2 regions of the Marinobacterium sp. xm-m-383 genome follow, and region 2 is predicted to be linked to the other one. Evidence: predicted binding sites of a transcription regulator. Region 2 holds the regulator's gene; the other holds the start of a gene.

Region 1 (9,293 bases), on a different contig from region 2:
AGATATCGTTAACAAGTTCTTTGATTCGCTAATAATGCCTTGGCGTTTCCACTCCGCGGTATGGCGTGAAATGGTCTCGATGGTTAAGCCGAGATACTGAGCGAGATCTCTTCGACTGATCGGGAAGCTGACCGCTTCTGCAGTCTCACCCACCCATTGAAGCAGGAACCAAGCCAAACGAGGTTTGGATTTGAGTAGACCTACCTGGGTTAGGTGATCTTCTGTTTTCATCACCTGCTGCAGTGCACGTTCAATAATGGCTTGGTTGATGGCGCCACTCTGATCACGCAGGTGGTTCAACTTCTCAACCGAAAGCTGGCAGAGCTCGATCGGTTCCAGCGCCTCGGCTGTGTGCATATAGGTGCCACTGCTGATCAGCTTTTCATAGCCAAAGAGATCGCCAGGACGAACTAAGCGAACAATCTGAGCATTGCCCTCATTGTTGAATTTAGTCAGTTTGATATGGCCGGCTCGAAGAGTGTAGATCAGTCCGAGACTCTCGCCCTCGTTGTAGATAATGTCGCCCGTCTCAAATTTAATGACACGCGTCTGAAAATCTTCAATCAGCGAAAGCTCGGACTCTTTTAGACATCCAAACAGACTCGACGGCCTAATCGGGCAGGTTAAACAGTGCCCTTGACCAACCAGTGTTCCCATACTCAACGCTCTTATAGTTAATTAGTTCCACTATAATAGTTGGCTAATGAGTCAATTTCACTACTTGTGAGTCTTTGACTTGCTTGTCGCATGACAGAATAGAGATCAGAGTCACGATCACCACTGCGATACATCTCTAACGCACGCTTCAAAGTCTCGGCAGTTTGGCCCGCAATAGCAGGGGTTCCCTTAATACCACCTTGGCCACTTAGACCATGACAAGAGGCACAGGCAGTAATCAGTCGATCTTTATCACCCTCGGTTACCAGTGCCGGTGCTGACTGTTGCGCTAGGGTCGGTGCTGGTAGCGATGCGTAGTAGGCTGCAACATCTGACATATCCTGTTCTGACATTAGGTCAGCGACGGCCGTCATGATGTTAGCTCGGTTATCCTCGCTTCGCGCGCCGGACTGATAGTCCAAAAGCATCTTGTAGGTGTAGCTCTCCAACTGTCCTGCAACGGCTGGCCAACGGTTAGTCGGTGGCAGTCCCTCTTTACCGTGACAGGAGCTGCACATCAAAGAGTCATTCAGCGCCTTACCACGAGATATATCACCAGTAGGTCTTGAGCTTGTTGCCAAGCGAAGCGAATGAGAAGTCCACTCAGTTGCTTGTGTGACCTGATCTGATGCATAACTTGTTGTGGCTGCTAAAAGAAGGCCTGAAAGTATTAACTTTTTCATGCGAAAGAGTCCTCCGTGAAGGATTTCATCCATGCTTGCTGGTAAACAGCAGCAAGACGATGTTTTGTCTCACTGACATCCAGTGTTTGGAAACCAGGTCTCGGCAGGTTAGCTATCTTTCCATCACGCATTCCGTAGACGCCGATTACCATGAATCCATAATCTTTACCGGCTAGTGCGTAACAGGTGTTTTCCCAAGAGGGCTCCTCAACTGGACGCCCTGCAAATAGATTGATGATGGCATACGCTGCGACTTTGGCCTCATTGTTGGCTGCAAAGCCAGATTTAGGGAGAGGGCTAGCGGATGCTGAATCCCCTAGCACGTGGATATTGGCCACTAGCTTAGATTCAAAAGTATAAGGGTCTACGGGGCACCATCCTGATTGATCGGTTAGTCCGAAAGTTGTGGCAATCTTGCCCGCTTTCATCGGCGGCACAACATTGATGACATCAGCTTTAATGAAGCCTTGCTCTGTTTCAACTTGCATCTTTGCTGCGTCAATCGACAGTGGTCGACCACCGTCAACTTCACGAATCCAATCGATCATGCCAGCTTCACTGTGCTGTTTGAGTGTTGGCATACCCGCTTGAAGATCTTCAGGGACGTTGTAACCATACATTCGGTTCCAGCCCAGACGCATGTCAGGGCCCGTTACGAAATCATTTTTTGGATCGGTAATGATTACTTTTCCGGTTGGATTGTATTTCTGCATCCACTCTGCAACCAGCGCGCCTCGCTCATATGGCCCAGGTGGACAACGATAAGGGTTAGGCGGAGCTACGATCAGAAAGGTGCCACCCTGACGCATGTTTTTGATCTGGTCACGTAACAGAGCAGTCTGTGATCCCGGAATCCAGCCAGAAGGTGCTTTAGTCTCTGCTATCTCCCGAGAATAGCCGTCTAGGCGCTCGTACAGCAGCTCTATACCAGGTGAGACAACTAAACGATCATATGGGAAGTTTGCTCCCGAAGTGGTTGTGACAATGCGTTTATCGGCATCCAGTCCAACTGCTTTATCGATCACAACGTTGACGCCGTATTTGATTCTTAAAGCATCATAGCTGACCTCGAGATCAGACATATCAATGTGTCCATTGAGCACTTCAGAGGATCCGTACGGGCGAATGTAAATTGGATTTTGCTCAATTATGGTGACCTCAATTTGAGGTGCCTTCATCTTCATATATTTAGCGAAGGTTGCACCGCCGACACCGCCACCAATAACGACAACTTTACCGGTTGCAGCGTGCGCATTTAGTGGCAGCAGACCTGCTGCACCAGCAGTCAAAGCCATGCCAAGGAAGTCTCTACGTGAAATCATTGTTCACCTCCAACTTCAAGTGATTCAAAGTATTTACCCATTGCTGCGATCTCATCGTCACTGTATGCAAGAGCAAGACCTCTCATCAGAGTAGAGTCGCGTTCACCTGTCCGGAAATCCAACATGGTTTTAACAAAGGTCTCGGCACTCATTCCTGCTAACGGCATGAACGCTGAATTTTCAACCTGTCCATTGGTGCCGTGGCACACAGCGCAGGGGTTCGCCATAATTTCCGCTCGCTCATCGGCAAAAGCTGAAGTGGATAGGAGTAGGGCGCTTAAAATCATTACTTTTTTCATCGTCATCTCCTTACTGTGCCCATACCCAGAATCCGACGGCAAAGTAGTGCACGATCCAGATTAAGATGATGTAAATGGTCCAGTTACCCAGGCGAGAGATAGCCACAGATGGTGTGTAGGTGCCTTCTGTTTGTCCCGCCTGCCATGCAACCGTGATTAGGTAGGTGCAGGCCATGCCACCGACAACTGCGAAAGTCGCGAAGAACAGAATGGTGCTGTACCAATCCATGTTAATTGGGTAGTCCATTGGGTTGTAGCCAGACTCAACGACTAGGGCAACCCAGCGAATGATTTCACGATCAACCGCGACCAGTGCGATCACTACAAAGGCGACCGCTACTAACCAGTAGGCGGTGTAGCCGTTGTTAATTTTGCTGCCAAACAGAGTCGGCACCATCGCTAAAGCGATCAATGCTAGGGCTGTGATGTAGAGCATCGGGTTGGTTAAAAACTCAATTTGGTTCTCTGGCAGGCTAACCATCCAGATTGCACCAATAAGAATCGATACCACAGAGCCTTGAGCAAGCAGTTTACGCGCCAGATTATGAACAAACTCAAGGTAACCCGAGTCGCTACCAGGACGAACGCTGATGTAGTGGCGGTAGCCGTAAAGCCATGCGCCGGTTACCGGTGCTGCTAGAGCAATCATAAAGATGAAACGCGCCCAGTTGATTGAGTGAAGCTGAGTACCGCTGGCATCGATCTGCCCCTGCGGTGCATACCACTCCATCCACTGATCAGGGGAGAGCATCTGGTTGGTTAGGGTGTGCATAATCAGACCCACAACAATGAACAGTGCGAGCGATAGAATCATGCTGCCAGGACATTTCGTCTTATTCTGCGTCAGATCTTCATTTTTAAAGTAGAAGAGGTAGATCAACAGATAAGCGACTGACAGTATGATAATGAATCCAATAACCCACCAAGCGGACAGCACATTAGAGGTGTACCAGAAAGGATCATAGATCACCTGCACAAACAGTAGTGGCGCAACGCCGATAACCACAGCAACCGACACCGCAATTTTTGCGGTCGATAGCATGGCATTAGCAAGCTGACGCCAGTAACTGTCTTGGCTTAATGCACCACGAATAGTCAGCGCTGCACCGCCCAACATAACGTGAACCGCAAACATATGAAGTGCAAAGGTGACGACACCTAACACTAAAAATAGAATCGGATGTGAGGGAACCCCGGCCACATCACGAAGTGCGTATAAAGAGTCTACATTCATCGTGATACTCCTTAGTGAGACTGAGACACAGTGATCGGATTACCCTGATCAGCCGCGACAGCAATAGATTGATCTTTCAACTGACGAATAAAGCTAGCCAAGGCCACTGCTTCATCTTGTTGAAGTGGAATTTGTGGCATGTAGAGCGTTGTACCACTCGACAGTGCAGCTCTTAGGTAGGCCGCAATATCCGACTCGCTTGAGTCGTCACCAAAGTAATTTGCCAGTGGGCGAATCCCTGTATCGGTCAGTGAGTGACAGTTTGAACAGGTGTTCAACGCCAGAGCTTGACCAACCGCCTCTTTATTAGAATCAGTCACCGTGCGAAGCTCTTCGGGAAGGAAGATTAGAGCGTTAGTGAAGCCATGCTCTTCAATGGTCGGGATCTCACTGTGAATACCAAGCCCCGGAACATCACGACCAATAACCTGGTTAGAGTAGACGTATCCACCTGCAACATAAGGCTTACGAATCGACTCACGCGCAACCTCTTCTGGCCAAAGTCCGAACACCAAAATGACGACCGTCATGACGCCCGCAATGGCTGGTTTTAGCAGCTTTGGTGCGGCCAGAGTGGCTGCGAAGTAGGCCATGATGCCGCCCATTACAGAGATTAGAGCGGGTGTGAAGTACTCCGGTAGACGATTCTCCATCACCAATTCAGCGGTCGCTGGAATCGTTGATAGGTACCATTTGAATAGACCAAGACCGGCTGCAGTCGCAACCAAACCTAGAATCGCCAGACGACGAACCATCTCTTTGCGGAAATCGATATCTTTAATTGAAGAGGCAACAATGCCTCCGACTACCGCTGTCATGGTGAACATAAACGCCGTTCGCATAGCCAATTGCGCAAAGGTGTTGGCGCCATAGAAACCGTTCAAGTAACCGCCTTCGGTGTACCAGTTTTCATTACCAGGCATCAGCATGAACGACAGAATACCGATAATGATTAGCATGGTGGTGTAAGAGGCTAGGCCAAAGATGATACTGATGCGCAGGTGTGTTTTCTGATCCACCTTATTCACCAAGTAGACGATCATGTAGACACCGATGACCTCGATGACAAAGAAGACCCACTCGGTTGCCCACTTCCAGACAAAGCTATGAATCAGTGCAGAGATACCACGCGGACTGCCGACCGTAGTTGAGAACCAGATGCCTGGTCCGGTAATCGAACCTAAGACATAAGAGAAGACCAAAAGAAACAGGCCGTAACGACGAATGTAGTCGAGAAGCTCTGGGCGGTTCTTACGGTAAGCGACCACCGCAAGGTAAGAGAAGACCAGTGCTGCACCCACAGATGTGTGTGAAAACAGAACGTGTATGGTCGCAATGATACCGATGATCCAACCTGAACCGAGTGTCGGCTCAAACCAGACTGGATAGAGTCCTAGCATCTCCATTGAATAATTCCCCTTGAAGACGATACGTTTTGGGGAGTACCTCCCCGCTCAATGGTCGAGTCATCTCGACCAGCTTGGCGAGCAGTATCTATTCATGCAGTGATCGTCGCATTGAGAATCCGCAACCGGATTTATAGGCTTTTGCGATAAATCAAAAGGGGATAATTAATATTCATATTAGACGTTTCTAATATATTTGAATTCTATTATATTAGAAAAATCTAATACATTATGGTTTAACTAATTAGGAGATCTCCCATGTTTAGAAGAGACTCAACTCAGCCTTGGCATCCTAGCTTTTTCTTAGCTGCACTTGGCGCTGGCGGTATGTCAGTGGCATTTTTTATGTACCTAATGTGGATGGTTCCGCATAAGGGTTACCCTATGCCAACTTGGGACCACTGGACGAGTGCCTGGAGTGCTGACATTGCCAGTGGTATTCCAATGCCATTGATTATCGGTTTTGCTATTGCCGGTGTCGTTATTTTTGGCTTGTTGCACATTGCGCTGTTGGTTTGGAATATTCGCGAATACAACGCAGTTAAAGGCACTGACGCCCACGAGAGGATTTTGAACTCACCAGCTGAAGTTCAAATGATGGCCTTGCCTCTGACCTTCTCCATGACAGTGAACGTGATGTTTGTATCGGGTGCGCTATTTGTTCCGGGTCTATGGACGATTATTGAGTGGATGTTCCCCGGCGCGCTGATCGCCTTTTTGATCATCGGTTACTACGCGCTAAAAATGTACGGACGTTACTTGGGTCGCATGTTGACGCAGGGGGGTTACCGCAGTGAAGAGCACAACCACCTTTCACCTTTGATGGCGGCCTTTACCTTTTCGATGCTATCGGTCGGCTTTGCGGCGCCTGCAGCGATGTCACACATTCCCGCTGTTATTACAATTGCCGCGGTGTTCTCTTACCTGTTCTTAATCGCCGCAGTGTTGGTTGTTCTGGTCGTTTTGGTGTCGGGCGTCAATGCGATGATGCAGCATGGTCTACAAGAGCAAGCGACGCCAAGTCTTTGGATGTTGGTACCGATTGTGACACTGCTCGGTATTGAGTGGTTACGTATGGAACATGGCATTGCTCACCTAACCGGTGGTGCATTGGATGCTGGCGATAACTTCCAAATGATGACGTTGATGGTTGCCCTGCAAGCCGTGATCTTGATGGTTGGGTACCGTGTCATGAAGTTGAATGGTTACCTAGACAAGTATCTGCACGGAGGTGAGCACAGCCCAGTTGCCTTTGGTCTGGTCTGCCCAGGTGTTGCCTTCTTTGTGCTGAACCTTTTCTGGTGGCACGTTGCGATTGTCGGCAACGGCATTGTCGCTAAGTTTGGCTTAGTCTACTGGTTGGGTATCGGGGTTATGTTCTTGATTCAGGCCGCGACGATTTATGCGATTGTCCGCCTTACAAACAACATGCTTCGCCACCCAGAGTTAGTGGTAGAACCTGCAGTATAAACAGTAGGAGCGATCTCGAAGAGGTCGCGATTAACTGAAAAACCCCATGAAATGTCGTTATTTCATGGGGTTTTTACTTTACGGCTCCGCAATATCAATCAGCTCCTTAAACGTGTTCTCGATAAACTCTTTGCTGACGTTTTGCGTGATAAACACTAATCGTGTTCGCTGATCATCGTTTGGCCAGGCTGGTAGAGGAACGGGTGGGTGAAACAGTTGCTGTACCCCATGAATGACTAGGGGTTCTGCAACGCCTTCAATATTTAGTAGGCCTTTGATACGTAGGATGTTGCTGCCGACTAGACTCATTAATAACTGCATCCAATCTTGAAGCGCTTCTTTGCTAATCGGCTTTTCAACGGTCAGGCAGAAGGATTCGATGTTGTCACCATGACGTTTGGCATGATCATGATCGCAGCCATGCTGATGGCAATCATGGTCATGGTGGTGATCATGTTGTTCAGAATAAGCCTCCTCTTTTAACCAGGCCTCTACATCGGTTAGTTTGCCCTCAGTAGTGAACAATCCTAGGTTGAGCAGCTGATTAGGGTCTGCTTTACCGCTGGCCACCTCAAGCTTACGCGCACTGGGATTGATTTGGGTAAGTCGGCTGATTAACGCCTCTTTTGCCACTTTATCGGTCATATCCCCTTTGGTGAGTAGCAGCAGGTCTGCCAAAGCAGCCTGTTTTACGGACTCTTTATGCTGATCTAAGGTGTGTGACCCCGTAGCCAGATCGACCGTCGTGACAACACCATCTAATTGATAGGCTTCAGCAATCCAGCGATCGGTCATCAGAGTGTGAATGATGGGAGCAGGGTCTGCCAACCCAGTTGTCTCAATGATGATGCGCTTGAATTGTCGACCCTCAGGCTCTGAAATTTGTGCGGTTACTTCGTGAAGCGTGTTGACCAGATCACCCCGCACGGTGCAACACATGCACCCGCTGTCCATCTCCATCAAGACATTCTCGTTGCTCTCAGCCACCAACAGATGATCCAAGGCGATTTCACCAAACTCATTAATGATAACCAGAGTATCTGATAGTTCAGGCTGATTAATTAAGTAATTCAGTAGTGTGGTTTTTCCACTGCCTAAAAAGCCTGTGAGGAGTGTAATAGGGGTTTTCATAACAATGTCTCTCTACAGCTGGTGTAAGGCGTCCTGCGAAGCTCGTTGCTCAAGATCATGTGACACCAGAATAACCAGCTTATGTTGCCAAAGATCTCGTAGCGAATTGACGATGGTGGATTGAAGCTCAGCATCCATTCCAGCGAAGGGCTCATCTAACAGCAGGATGTCAGCCTGTTTCAGAAGCAGACGCGCCAAACCAATGCGTTTTAACTCACCGCCAGATGGCTCCCATTCACCAGGACCAATCCAAGTGTCGAGTTGCTTGGGTAGTGATTCGACCCATTCGCCTAGCTCTACTGTTTGCAGTGCACTGATAATCTCTTCGTCGCTTCGTTGGCCAGTGAAGTCTAGGTTGTGACGCAGTGTAGAGCGAACAATCTGTACTCGTTGAGGTAGATAAGCGATTTGAGATAAGGCGGTACCTTCAACGATCAGGCTGCCCTGCTGTAGCTCAAGTTCGCCAGCAATTAATCGAAGTAGTGTGGTTTTACCGCGGCCACTCTGTCCGGCAATCCAGTTTAAACCTAGCTGATTAAACTCAACAGATCGCGCTTCGAAGACGCTCTGTGCACTCCCCTCATAAGCGTATGAGAGCTCTTTGATTGAGATACCAAAATAGGGCTTTTCTATGCATATAGTGCGTTTTTCTTCGAAGTTTTGCTGATTTTTACTACTTTTGCCTAAGCGACTTAAAGCGCGTTGGCCTAACAGAAGGTGCGAGATGGCTCCATTTGCAGCGGCAAAGACCTCAATGGTTCCGAGAGATAACAGCAGCAACATAAAGATTAATGCGCCGGCCAGTTCACCCGTGAGATAGGCCTGCAGAGCCATGAGCAGTGTTAAGCCGACCAAAGATAAATTAATCAATTGCGATAGAAGGTTGATGAGTTGCTGGCGCTTTAGGGCTTGGAGTTCGAATAGATCCGACTGTCGGCTCTGCTGGCGCAACCTATTGCCCTCATGTTCAAGCTGCTGCGACAGGGTGAGCAGGCGCAAGCTTGAGAAGATACCGCTGGCGCGTGACCAGAGTGCATTTCGACTCAGATGCAGCTCAGACTCGGGCTCCAGAACCGCTTTAGCATAGAGCC
Region 2 (9,293 bases):
CTACCAATACTGCTGCAACAGCATCAAGCCAAACCCAGCCGAGCATGGCCCCAATGAGTGCAACAAACACCACAATCGATGACAGTGCATCGGTACGAGAGTGCCAGGCGTTCGCAATCAATAGATCCGATTTAAGGCGCTTGCCCACCGCAAGGCTATAACGGAAGATCCACTCCTTAGAGATGATTGAGATAGCAGCAACAACCAGAGCCGGCCAGGTAGGCACCTCGGCAGGGACACCTGAGAATAGATTGCTGATTAACTCGTAGGCCATACCAAGACCCACCAGAATCAAGACAACACCCAGCGCCGTGGTACCCACCGTCTCAAAACGACCATGCCCCCAAGGGTGATCTTCGTCGGGTTCTTGATGAGAAATGCGCAGAACCGCAATCACCATAAAATCGGTGGCAAGATCTGAGAGCGAATGAACACCGTCAGCAATCAGGGCAGCCGAGTTGGCAAAAAAACCAACCACAATTTTAGTCACCCCTAAAAAGAGGTCGACGGCTGAACCAATGAGTGTGACTTTTTCGGCCTCTTTACGGCGGGTATCCAATTCGTTTTGCATGAAAGCTCCCAGAGTTAACTTTGATAAGGATAAGTGACTAAGGCATTCAGGGCCAGAGTGTCTGTAAAATGAATGTGATAAAATTTTGTCTATTCATTCATGACTATTGGCCTAGCGACATGTCTTCAAAGCCGTCAGATACGACACCTAACTCAAGTAGAGCGTCGTTTAATAAGTTACCCCAGCTTGTGCTATTAGGTATCGCCGTCGGCGTCGTCACCGCTTTGGTGATGGGGCTGTTCCGTTGGCTCATTACGCTACCGACTGAACTGGTTAGCGGGCTTGGGTTGTCGACATCTGATCCTTGGGTTCTTTTTGCTCTGCCTGTAACGGGTTCTGTGCTCTTATGGCTCTTTTGGAGTGGTCAATCTAAAGACAGTCGCCGAGTGGGCATACCGCATCTTTTTGAGCACCTCTCTTACCAACATGGCGCCTTACCCTTTAAAAACTTATTGAATCAGATAGTGGGCGCGACACTAGCCATAGGCACCGGACAACCCGTAGGTCGTGAAGGGCCTGGTGTTCATATTGGTGCAGCATTCAGTAGTTGGTTGGGCACCAAAGTCGGCGTCTCTAACAGTTATCAAAGGCTACTGATAGGTTGCGGCTCTGCGGCCGCCATTGCCGCGCTCTTCAATACCCCGTTGGCCGGTGTCCTGTTTGCAATGGAGGTCATTCTTCTTGAATACAGCCTGGTCGGCTTTACCGCCATTATTGTCGCTTCCATCAGTGCCGATGCCATCTCCAGAGCTCTATTTGGTTCGCCAGAGCTGTTGGGCCACAGCCTGAAAAGCAGTGACCTGTTTGCTCACCTGCCGGTTCTAGTGCTGTTGGCAGCCCTTATTGGAGTGGGGGCGTTTCTGTTTCACGAGATCGTCACGCGATTAGCAAAGCAGCGTGGGCAATATTGGCCAGCGAAATTGATCTTCTCCGGTCTATTAGTCGGTGCGCTGGTTGCTTATGAGCCGATCCTGTTCACCCCAGTACACGAAGTGATGCTGGGTACGCTTGATCAAGCCTATGCGGAACAAGCCCTCTATCTATTACTCCTCTTCTACCTATTTATACCGCCTCTAGTAATCGGCCTAGGCATACCTGGAGGAATGATAGGCCCCTCGCTTACCTTAGGCGCGTTGATTGGATCCATCCTTGGGTATCAATTACTCGGTACCGATTTTGAGATTGATCAGGCAAGCCTATCGCTAATCGCAATGGCTGCGATGTTATCAGCGGTCATACATGCACCACTGGCAGCGCTGCTGGCCGTATTTGAACTAAGCGGCAATGTCCACACCCTAACGCTAGCCCTCACGGTAATCGTACTCTCAGACCTGATCATGCGATCGCTGTTTAACCGCCCCTCGATCTTTGAGCGACTGCTGTTGCTTCAAGGGGTGAGTCGAAACACGAAAATCTACAGACGCGTCATGACCAGCCACAGCGTTAAAGAGTTAATGATTCAGCTGAGTGAGAGTGATGCGGATTTTGCTACAGATAATCAGGTAGTGATTGAGTCCAAAGCGACCCTGTTACAAGCGATGGAGTTGATGCAATCGAGTGGCCAAGATGAGTTGCTTGTCACTAGAAAGGGCCGACACATAGGCAGGGTGCTAAGAGATGATATTGAGCGCTTTTTTAAAGAGGCGAGTGAGTAATTCTGCATCAGTGTCGCTAAAGTGCTAACTTAAGTTCTATTTTCGACATTAAGATCAGGTTAGGCCCAAAATAGACAATTCAAGATTACATTACCTATTTAAGTTATTGTTTATTTAAGCTTTAATAGTATTGGTTAATTTTTAACCAATTTGCTGCTTTTACCTTTTTATGACGCTTTAGTTCCCCTTCGATGACTCTGTGCACAGGGTTATCCACAGATAATGTGAGCACACTTTGCTAGCCCGCATGGTTACTGGGGTGTTCGATTTTAGAGGATTAAAGGTTAAAAACGATCAGTCGATGTCAAGGATTTTGTGGGTCTGAATGCTCAATTTCCATTGAGGATTTTGCATACAATATTCGATACAACGTGCACGATTTTCAAGCGCGTTTTGGTCATCCAGGGGTTGGATGTAGAAGTGTTCGAAGCTTAGATTTTGGAACTGTTCTGGCTGTGCTCTGAGCTCTTTTTGCGGGTAGACCAGTTTGAGTTCGTGGCCCTCTAAAAGAACAATCTCGGAGCTCCCTTTGGGGCTGACACAGACCCAATCGATTCCGTTTGGAAGCGGTAGGGTGCCGTTGGTCTCAATGGCGATCTCAAACCCTTGGTTATGTAGAGCATCGATCAGATCGCTGTCCATCTGCAGGGCAGGCTCGCCCCCGGTGATGACGACAAAGGGTTGTCCTTGCTTAGGATCTGGCCAGAAGCTAGCGATCCTTTGTGCCAGGGCTTCGGCGGAGGTGAACTTGCCGCCGTTTTGACCATCCGTACCCACGAAATCGGTATCACAGAATTGGCAGACTGCAGCCACTCGATCGGCTTCACGACCACTCCAAAGATTACAACCGGTAAAGCGACAGAACACCGCAGGGCGTCCTGCGTGAAAGCCTTCGCCTTGTAGGGTGTAGAAGATCTCTTTTACGGAGTAGGTCTTTGCCAAAATTAAGCCTCTTCTGCCTCACCGCCCAGGGCTTCCAAAAGCTCAGGGAGTAGGCGGGTAAATTCAATGCCCAACAGGGCTAGATCAGCATCCAGTGCCAGTGCTTCGTCCTCTTGCTCGCGGTCGCTCTGTTGCTCTTGGTACTGATCCGTCATTTTAATCGAGTGCAGGGTTAGATCCGAGTGCATGACAAACTGCAGCTGATCGCGCCACACCAGTTCTAGGCGCTCTGCTAACATGCCGCCGCTAAGGTGCGCTTGGATCTCTTTGTCAGTCAGGTTTTGGCCTTTAATCTTGATCTGGCTGCTGGTCTCTAAAGGATCGGTAAACTCGGTGACAGCGCCCAGCTCAAGTGCACGGGGTAGATCACGGTTCTCTAGTAGCCAGTCGCTGAACACTTTGTTGGCCGGAAGCGCGGTCGAGGTCAGTTTTACCGATAGTGACCCTAGATCTTCACGCAGTGTGCTTAGCAGCTCTTCTGCGCGCTTAAAGCTGCTGCCCTCCACAATCAGTAGTTTATGGTGAGGCGCGATAAGAGCACGTGTGGTTTTACGGCGTGTAAATGCACGTGGCAATAACGTCAGGGTAATCTCGTCTTTAAGCTGCACCTTCTCTTTACGGTAGACCTTACGATCTTCAGTCGCCTCTATCTGCTCTACCTTCTCGTTGAGCTGATCTTTAATCACACTCGAAGGGAGGATCTTCTCCTCTTCACGCAGTGAGATTAGGTGAAAACCGTGACTGGTCAGTACCGGTAGATCTATGACACCAGGCGCCACTTCACCCCAACCCACTGAACGTGGTTCAGCGCCTTTACAGGGTACGAAGGGTCTGGCTTCTAGCGCCTCCATCAGTGCGGCTTCATTAAATGAATCACTGGGAGAAAAACGGTACCAAATGGCGTTACGAAACCAGAGCATAAAACCTCTAAATGCGGATTAGGTGAAGGGGCGCTATTATGTTGCTCTGATAGAAGGGATGCAAGCAGAGAGCCCTCTGCTTGCGGTTAGTTTCTGAGGTTAAAAGCTGTTACGAGCCGATTTAATCGCTTCATCGATGTAGTAACCGTAGAACTCTGGCGTGTTCACACCGACGATCTTTTTAGCGCGAGTCTCGCCCTTTGCATCGACAAATAGAATGGTCGGGGTGAAGCGTCCACCCAAGCTCTTAGCGACCTGTTCTGCCGAGCCCGTTGAGCCATCAAAGTTGATGACGGGAGTAGGGTTGCTCAGATCCAGTACCTGAATAGGGGGTGCATCGTTCGTTTGTAAAAGAGGTTTTAGGAAGTCCTCTTTGACGGTAACACAGAAGGCACAACCATCCTGAGAGACCAACAGAACAATCACTTCATTTGGGTTCGCTTTACCAAGCGACTGAAGATCTGTGGCTGTCTTAAGTGTTACCTCGGCTTGGGCGCTTATCATAAGGCCCAAGCTGAGAAGAAGTGCACTACAGGTTTTCGATAAAATCGACCGCATATTCCACCGCCTCGTCGGCAAACAGATCTAAGAAGAAGTGATCCGCATCCTCAACGACTACTAGTTCAATGTTCTCTTTGTCGATACTTTCCATCTTTTCAGGAAGATCTGCAACCACGGTATCCAAGCTGCCTGCGATGACCAGAGTAGGGATGTTAGTCTCTTTTAACACGGTGGGTGTGTCGTACTCAGGGTAGTTACCGTAGTAGCTTAGGACCGCTTCAGCTGACGCACCGCTGTTCTCACAGTAGATGATGCTGATGCCATCGATCATCGCCTTAGGATCCATTCCCTTAGCTTTTTCTAGAATCGGCTCGATAGGCGTTTCATAGCGTTTGCCATAACCCTCTATGGTCTTAGTGTAGTCCCAAGTTGCAGGTGCTAATAGAACTTGGCCTTTGATCTTATCTTGGTTAGCTGCAGCAAACTGAGCCGTCTGGTTGCCGCCACGCGAGTGACCCATTACCCAACGATCGCCTGCGCCTTGTCCATCTAGCCAGGTTTGCCATGCATCCATTTCAGCCAGTGCTTGCTGCATGGTGTGTTGAGCCGGAAGGGTACAGTCGTACATCGCTGATTCGCGGTTATCTAGGCCGTAACTCAGGTTGATGGCTAGAGTAGAGATGCCGTAATCGACCATCTGTTCCTGCACGTAGCTGATGATCTCCATCTCGTTGTGAGCCAGGGTGCCGTGCGTCAGCATCAGTACACCGTCTGCCAGGGATTTATCAGCCGTCAGTTCAAGGTTGCCGTTCAGTGTTAAACCCTCAAACGGTATCTGAACCTGTTCAGCCTGTGCAGTTGCAGCCATGAGTGATGCAGCGAGTAGGGTGGTCGATAGTCGAAGCATTTAAAACTCCATTAAACTTAAAATTTTTATCGTTAATAGGTATAAAAAAACCGAGGTGGCTAAACCTCGGTTTCTATTAGAGACCGTCGTAGGCCAGTAAACAGTATACGGGGACGCCGGTGTCTTGGATTTTTTGTGATCCGTTAAGGTCTGGCAGGTCAATCAGCGCTGCCACCTCAACAACGCTAGCCCCTAGACCGTTGATCAGTGTGCAGGCCGCCAGTGCTGTGCCCCCAGTGGCAATAAGGTCATCGATCAATACCACTTTGTCGCCAGCGGTAACGGCATCCTTCTGAATCTCCACGGAGGCTGTGCCGTACTCTAGCGTATAGTCTTGGTGAATCGTTTCACCGGGCAACTTGCCTTTTTTACGAACCAAAATCAGAGGCTTGTTCAGCTGGTGCGCAATAATCGCACCAAATAGAAAACCTCGAGCATCGATACAGGCTATGTGGGTAATATCCATCTGCATGTAACGATCAATAAAGGCGTTTGCGACCATGCGAGAGGCACGTGGATCTTGAAAAATCGGCGTAATATCACGGAACAGAATGCCAGGCTCTGGCCAATCTGGAATAGAGCGGACAACCGATTTTACATAGTGCTCGTCGTAAGACATTAAAGATCCTTATTTAACCGTGGTGTTGATTGCACTCTGGGCTAGGTGCTTCACCTGCCGCATCCAGCAGCGCTGCTTGATCAAGAATTTCCAGCTCTTTACCTTCAACACGAATCAGCTCTTGTGAAGAGAAGCGTGTAAAGATTCGACTGACCGTCTCGACCGCTAGGCCAAGGTAGTTGCCTATTTCGTTACGTGACATCGAAAGTCGGAAGGATTGTGCAGAGTAGCCACGCAGGGCATAACGTTGCGACAGCTTGAAAATAAAGGTTGCGATACGTTGTTCCGCCGTCTTTTTAGAGAGCAGCATCATCATCTGTTGGTCATCGCTGATCTCGTGGCTCATAGAGCGCATCACAGAACGACGCAGCTCTGGCATTTGACCTGCCAGATCGTCCAAGCGTGAGAAAGGGATCTCACAGACAGTGGTCGTCTCAAGCATCTTAGCCGACATTGGGTAGCTGCCTGAATCGAATCCGGCTAGGCCAACCAGTTCACCTGGGAAGTAGAAACCGTTGATCTGCTCTTCTCCCTCAGGGTTTACAGAGTAAGTTTTTAACGACCCCGCACGAATGGCGAACAGTGACGTGAACTCTTCACCCTGTCTAAACAGGAAGTCGCCCTTGTGAAGTGGTTTGCTCTTATCAACGATATCGTCGAGGCGAAGCGCCTCTTCGTCGTTTAGAGAGACAGGCAAGCAGAGTGTACTCAAGCTGCAGGTGTTACAGCTTACCTGGCCGATGCTGGCGAGTTTGATGTTTTTGGTGTCAGACATAACTGCTCCTTAGTTGCCTGACAGTATATCCAAAAGCGCTTTATTGACCCAAGTCAATTTAGATAAAAAAGTGGACTTTTTAACGGTCCACTTTTAGTTAAATTTACTGTGCAAAATCGGATTAGATGATTTTAGAAAATCGCTGTTCTGAGTGATCGATATAGGCATCAAAGGTCATGCAGATTCGACGAATCAACAAACGCCCAGCGGCGGTGACATCCATTCCATCCTCTCTTAAATGAATCAGGCCATCCTGTGCCATCGGCTCAAGCAGTTTTAATTCGTTAGCAAAATACTCTTTAAAGTCGATATTGAGCGCTTTGGATTGATCGGCAAAATCGAGTTGGAAGTCACAGATCAGGCGGGTAATCACCGCTCTGCGAATTTTGTCATCCTCATTGAGGCAGTACTCTTTGGTTAATGCTGAGCCCTGAGATTCAATATCCTGAGTGTAGCGCTCAATGTTAGGGCTGTTCTGTAGGTAGTAATCGCCAATCTGACTAATAGATGAGACGCCTAAACCAATTAGGTCACACTGTGAGTGAGTGGTATAGCCCTGGAAGTTACGGTGCAGCGTTCCATCATCTTGGTGTTGTGTCAGTGTGTCGTCTGGCAGAGCAAAGTGATCCATACCAATGTTGCGGTAGCCCGCTGCCGTCAGATTCTCAATACTTTGATGGTGAATCGCAAGTTTAGTGAGCGCGTCGGGTAACTCATCGGCATTGATGCGACGCTGCGGTTTGAAACGCTCGGGTAGGTGAGCATAGTTAAATACCGAGAGACGATCGGGTCGTAGCTCTAGAATTCGGTCCAAGGTCTCGGCAAAGCTCTCTTCAGTTTGCAGCGGCAAGCCATAGATTAGATCGACATTGATTGAGCGAAAGCCCAGTTCACGCGCCTCTTTAAGAAGGTCCGTTGTCATCTCTAGAGATTGCACGCGGTTTACCTTGATTTGAACCGCTTCGTTAACATCCTGAACCCCTATGCTGATGCGGTTGAAACCTAATTCACGCAGCAGTTTTAAGCGGCCAGGTGTCATCTCACGAGGGTCGATCTCGATGGCGTAGTCACCCTGATCATCATCACGCAGTTTGAAGGCCTCTTTTAGTGCCTGCATTAAGCGAGCGGTCTGCTCATCATCGATGAAGGTGGGTGTACCACCACCCCAGTGAAGCTGATCCACTTGAACGTCACTGCCCAGTTCAGCGCTGCGCAGTTTAATCTCTTTTAACAGCGTCTGAAGGTAGGGTTCTGCGCGGGAACGATCTTTTGTGACCACTTTGTTGCATCCACAGTAGTAGCAGACGTGTGCACAGAAGGGGATGTGAATATAGAGTGATAAAGGCTTACGACTGTCGCGCTCACTGATCGCTTTAGAGAGCGTTTTGACACTGTCTGGAGTGTCAGTAAATTGCAGTGCGGTTGGGTAAGAGGTGTAGCGTGGACCTGCTAAATCATAACGGCGAATCAGGTCGGTATCCCACTGGATGTTGGTCTGTTGCAGCACAGTAATATTCCTTAATCATCAGATTTAAGAATATTAGGCAATAATAGAGGTTTATGTGTTGATACGGGTCAACCGCTACGCGCTTAGCAGTGTCCAAATGCCCATCAGTATCAACAGCAGCCCCGAGAGTTTGCGTACCAAAGTGTGGGCGACCAGCTCGCGTAGTTGTTTAGCCAGTAGTCCAGTGGCGAGCATGGCTGGTAATGTACCCAAGCCAAAGCCCAGCATGAGTAGAGTGCTTTCTGTAACGCTCCCGGCGGCCGATGACCAGATTAAGGTGCTGTAGACCAGACCGCAAGGTAGCCAGCCCCAGCCAATGCCCAGTACTAGGGCTTTAAACGGGGTATCGGCAGGCATAAAGGGTTTAAGGAGAGGCGCTATCTGTTTCCACAATAGCGAACCAGCCTGTTCCAGTTTGGTTAAACCAAACCACCACTGTGCGATGTAGAGGCCCATGCTGATCAGTAGAAGGCCTGCAATCCAGCGTAGCGCAAAGGCTATCTCTGTCTGTTGTAGGGTTGCACCTAACAGACCAAGAATGGCACCCGCTGCACAGTAGCTAGCGATACGTCCAAGATTGTAGCTAAACAGACCTAATAGGGAGTTGGCTCGACCTGTTCCACCTATACTGAGACTCGAGGCAAGTCCACCACACATGGCTAGGCAGTGTGTTGTGCCAAGAAGGCCAATGATGAATGCCGAGGTGAAGCTAAGAGAGGCGGGCAGCATGCTCAATCTTTTGGTGTTTCAGAGGATGGAGCTTCAGGCTCTTTTTTGACGCGCGCGTCTTCAGGAATCATATCTTCATCATCGTCGTATAGAATGCGATGAGCAGGGGACTCTAGGTCATCAAATTGACCAGAATTTACGCTGTAGAAGAAAGCCCAGGTCGCAAA

The links. The regulator FNR, encoded in region 2, switches genes on or off when oxygen is low (the NO sensors DNR and NnrR bind a similar motif). The targets are predictions, from matches to a motif close to TTGATNTANATCAA.
Region 1: a site for FNR is predicted at 5,743-5,756, ahead of XMM383_RS04825 (cytochrome ubiquinol oxidase subunit I). Genes of this name have one in related genera too.

The regions. Positions count from the first base shown of each region.
Region 1 covers NZ_WBYT01000002.1:233,386-242,678, forward strand. The annotation lists gene XMM383_RS04800 (Crp/Fnr family transcriptional regulator) at 1-657, opposite strand, end outside; gene XMM383_RS04805 (cytochrome c) at 675-1,340, opposite strand; gene XMM383_RS04810 (FAD/NAD(P)-binding oxidoreductase) at 1,337-2,662, opposite strand; gene XMM383_RS04815 (cytochrome C) at 2,659-2,961, opposite strand; gene XMM383_RS04820 (hypothetical protein) at 2,972-4,195, opposite strand; gene XMM383_RS04825 (cytochrome ubiquinol oxidase subunit I) at 4,207-5,601, opposite strand; gene XMM383_RS04830 (hypothetical protein) at 5,860-7,071, shown strand; gene XMM383_RS04835 (GTP-binding protein) at 7,150-8,202, opposite strand; gene XMM383_RS04840 (amino acid ABC transporter ATP-binding/permease protein) at 8,215-9,293, opposite strand, start outside.
Region 2 covers NZ_WBYT01000001.1:241,944-251,236, forward strand. The annotation lists gene XMM383_RS01165 (cation diffusion facilitator family transporter) at 1-571, opposite strand, end outside; gene XMM383_RS01170 (chloride channel protein) at 691-2,226, shown strand; gene queE (7-carboxy-7-deazaguanine synthase) at 2,521-3,171, opposite strand; gene XMM383_RS01180 (recombination-associated protein RdgC) at 3,171-4,088, opposite strand; gene XMM383_RS01185 (thioredoxin fold domain-containing protein) at 4,188-4,592, opposite strand; gene XMM383_RS01190 (alpha/beta hydrolase) at 4,618-5,496, opposite strand; gene XMM383_RS01195 (adenine phosphoribosyltransferase) at 5,573-6,115, opposite strand; gene fnr (fumarate/nitrate reduction transcriptional regulator Fnr) at 6,129-6,890, opposite strand; gene hemN (oxygen-independent coproporphyrinogen III oxidase) at 7,012-8,397, opposite strand; gene XMM383_RS01210 (sulfite exporter TauE/SafE family protein) at 8,473-9,126, opposite strand; gene ccoS (cbb3-type cytochrome oxidase assembly protein CcoS) at 9,129-9,293, opposite strand, start outside.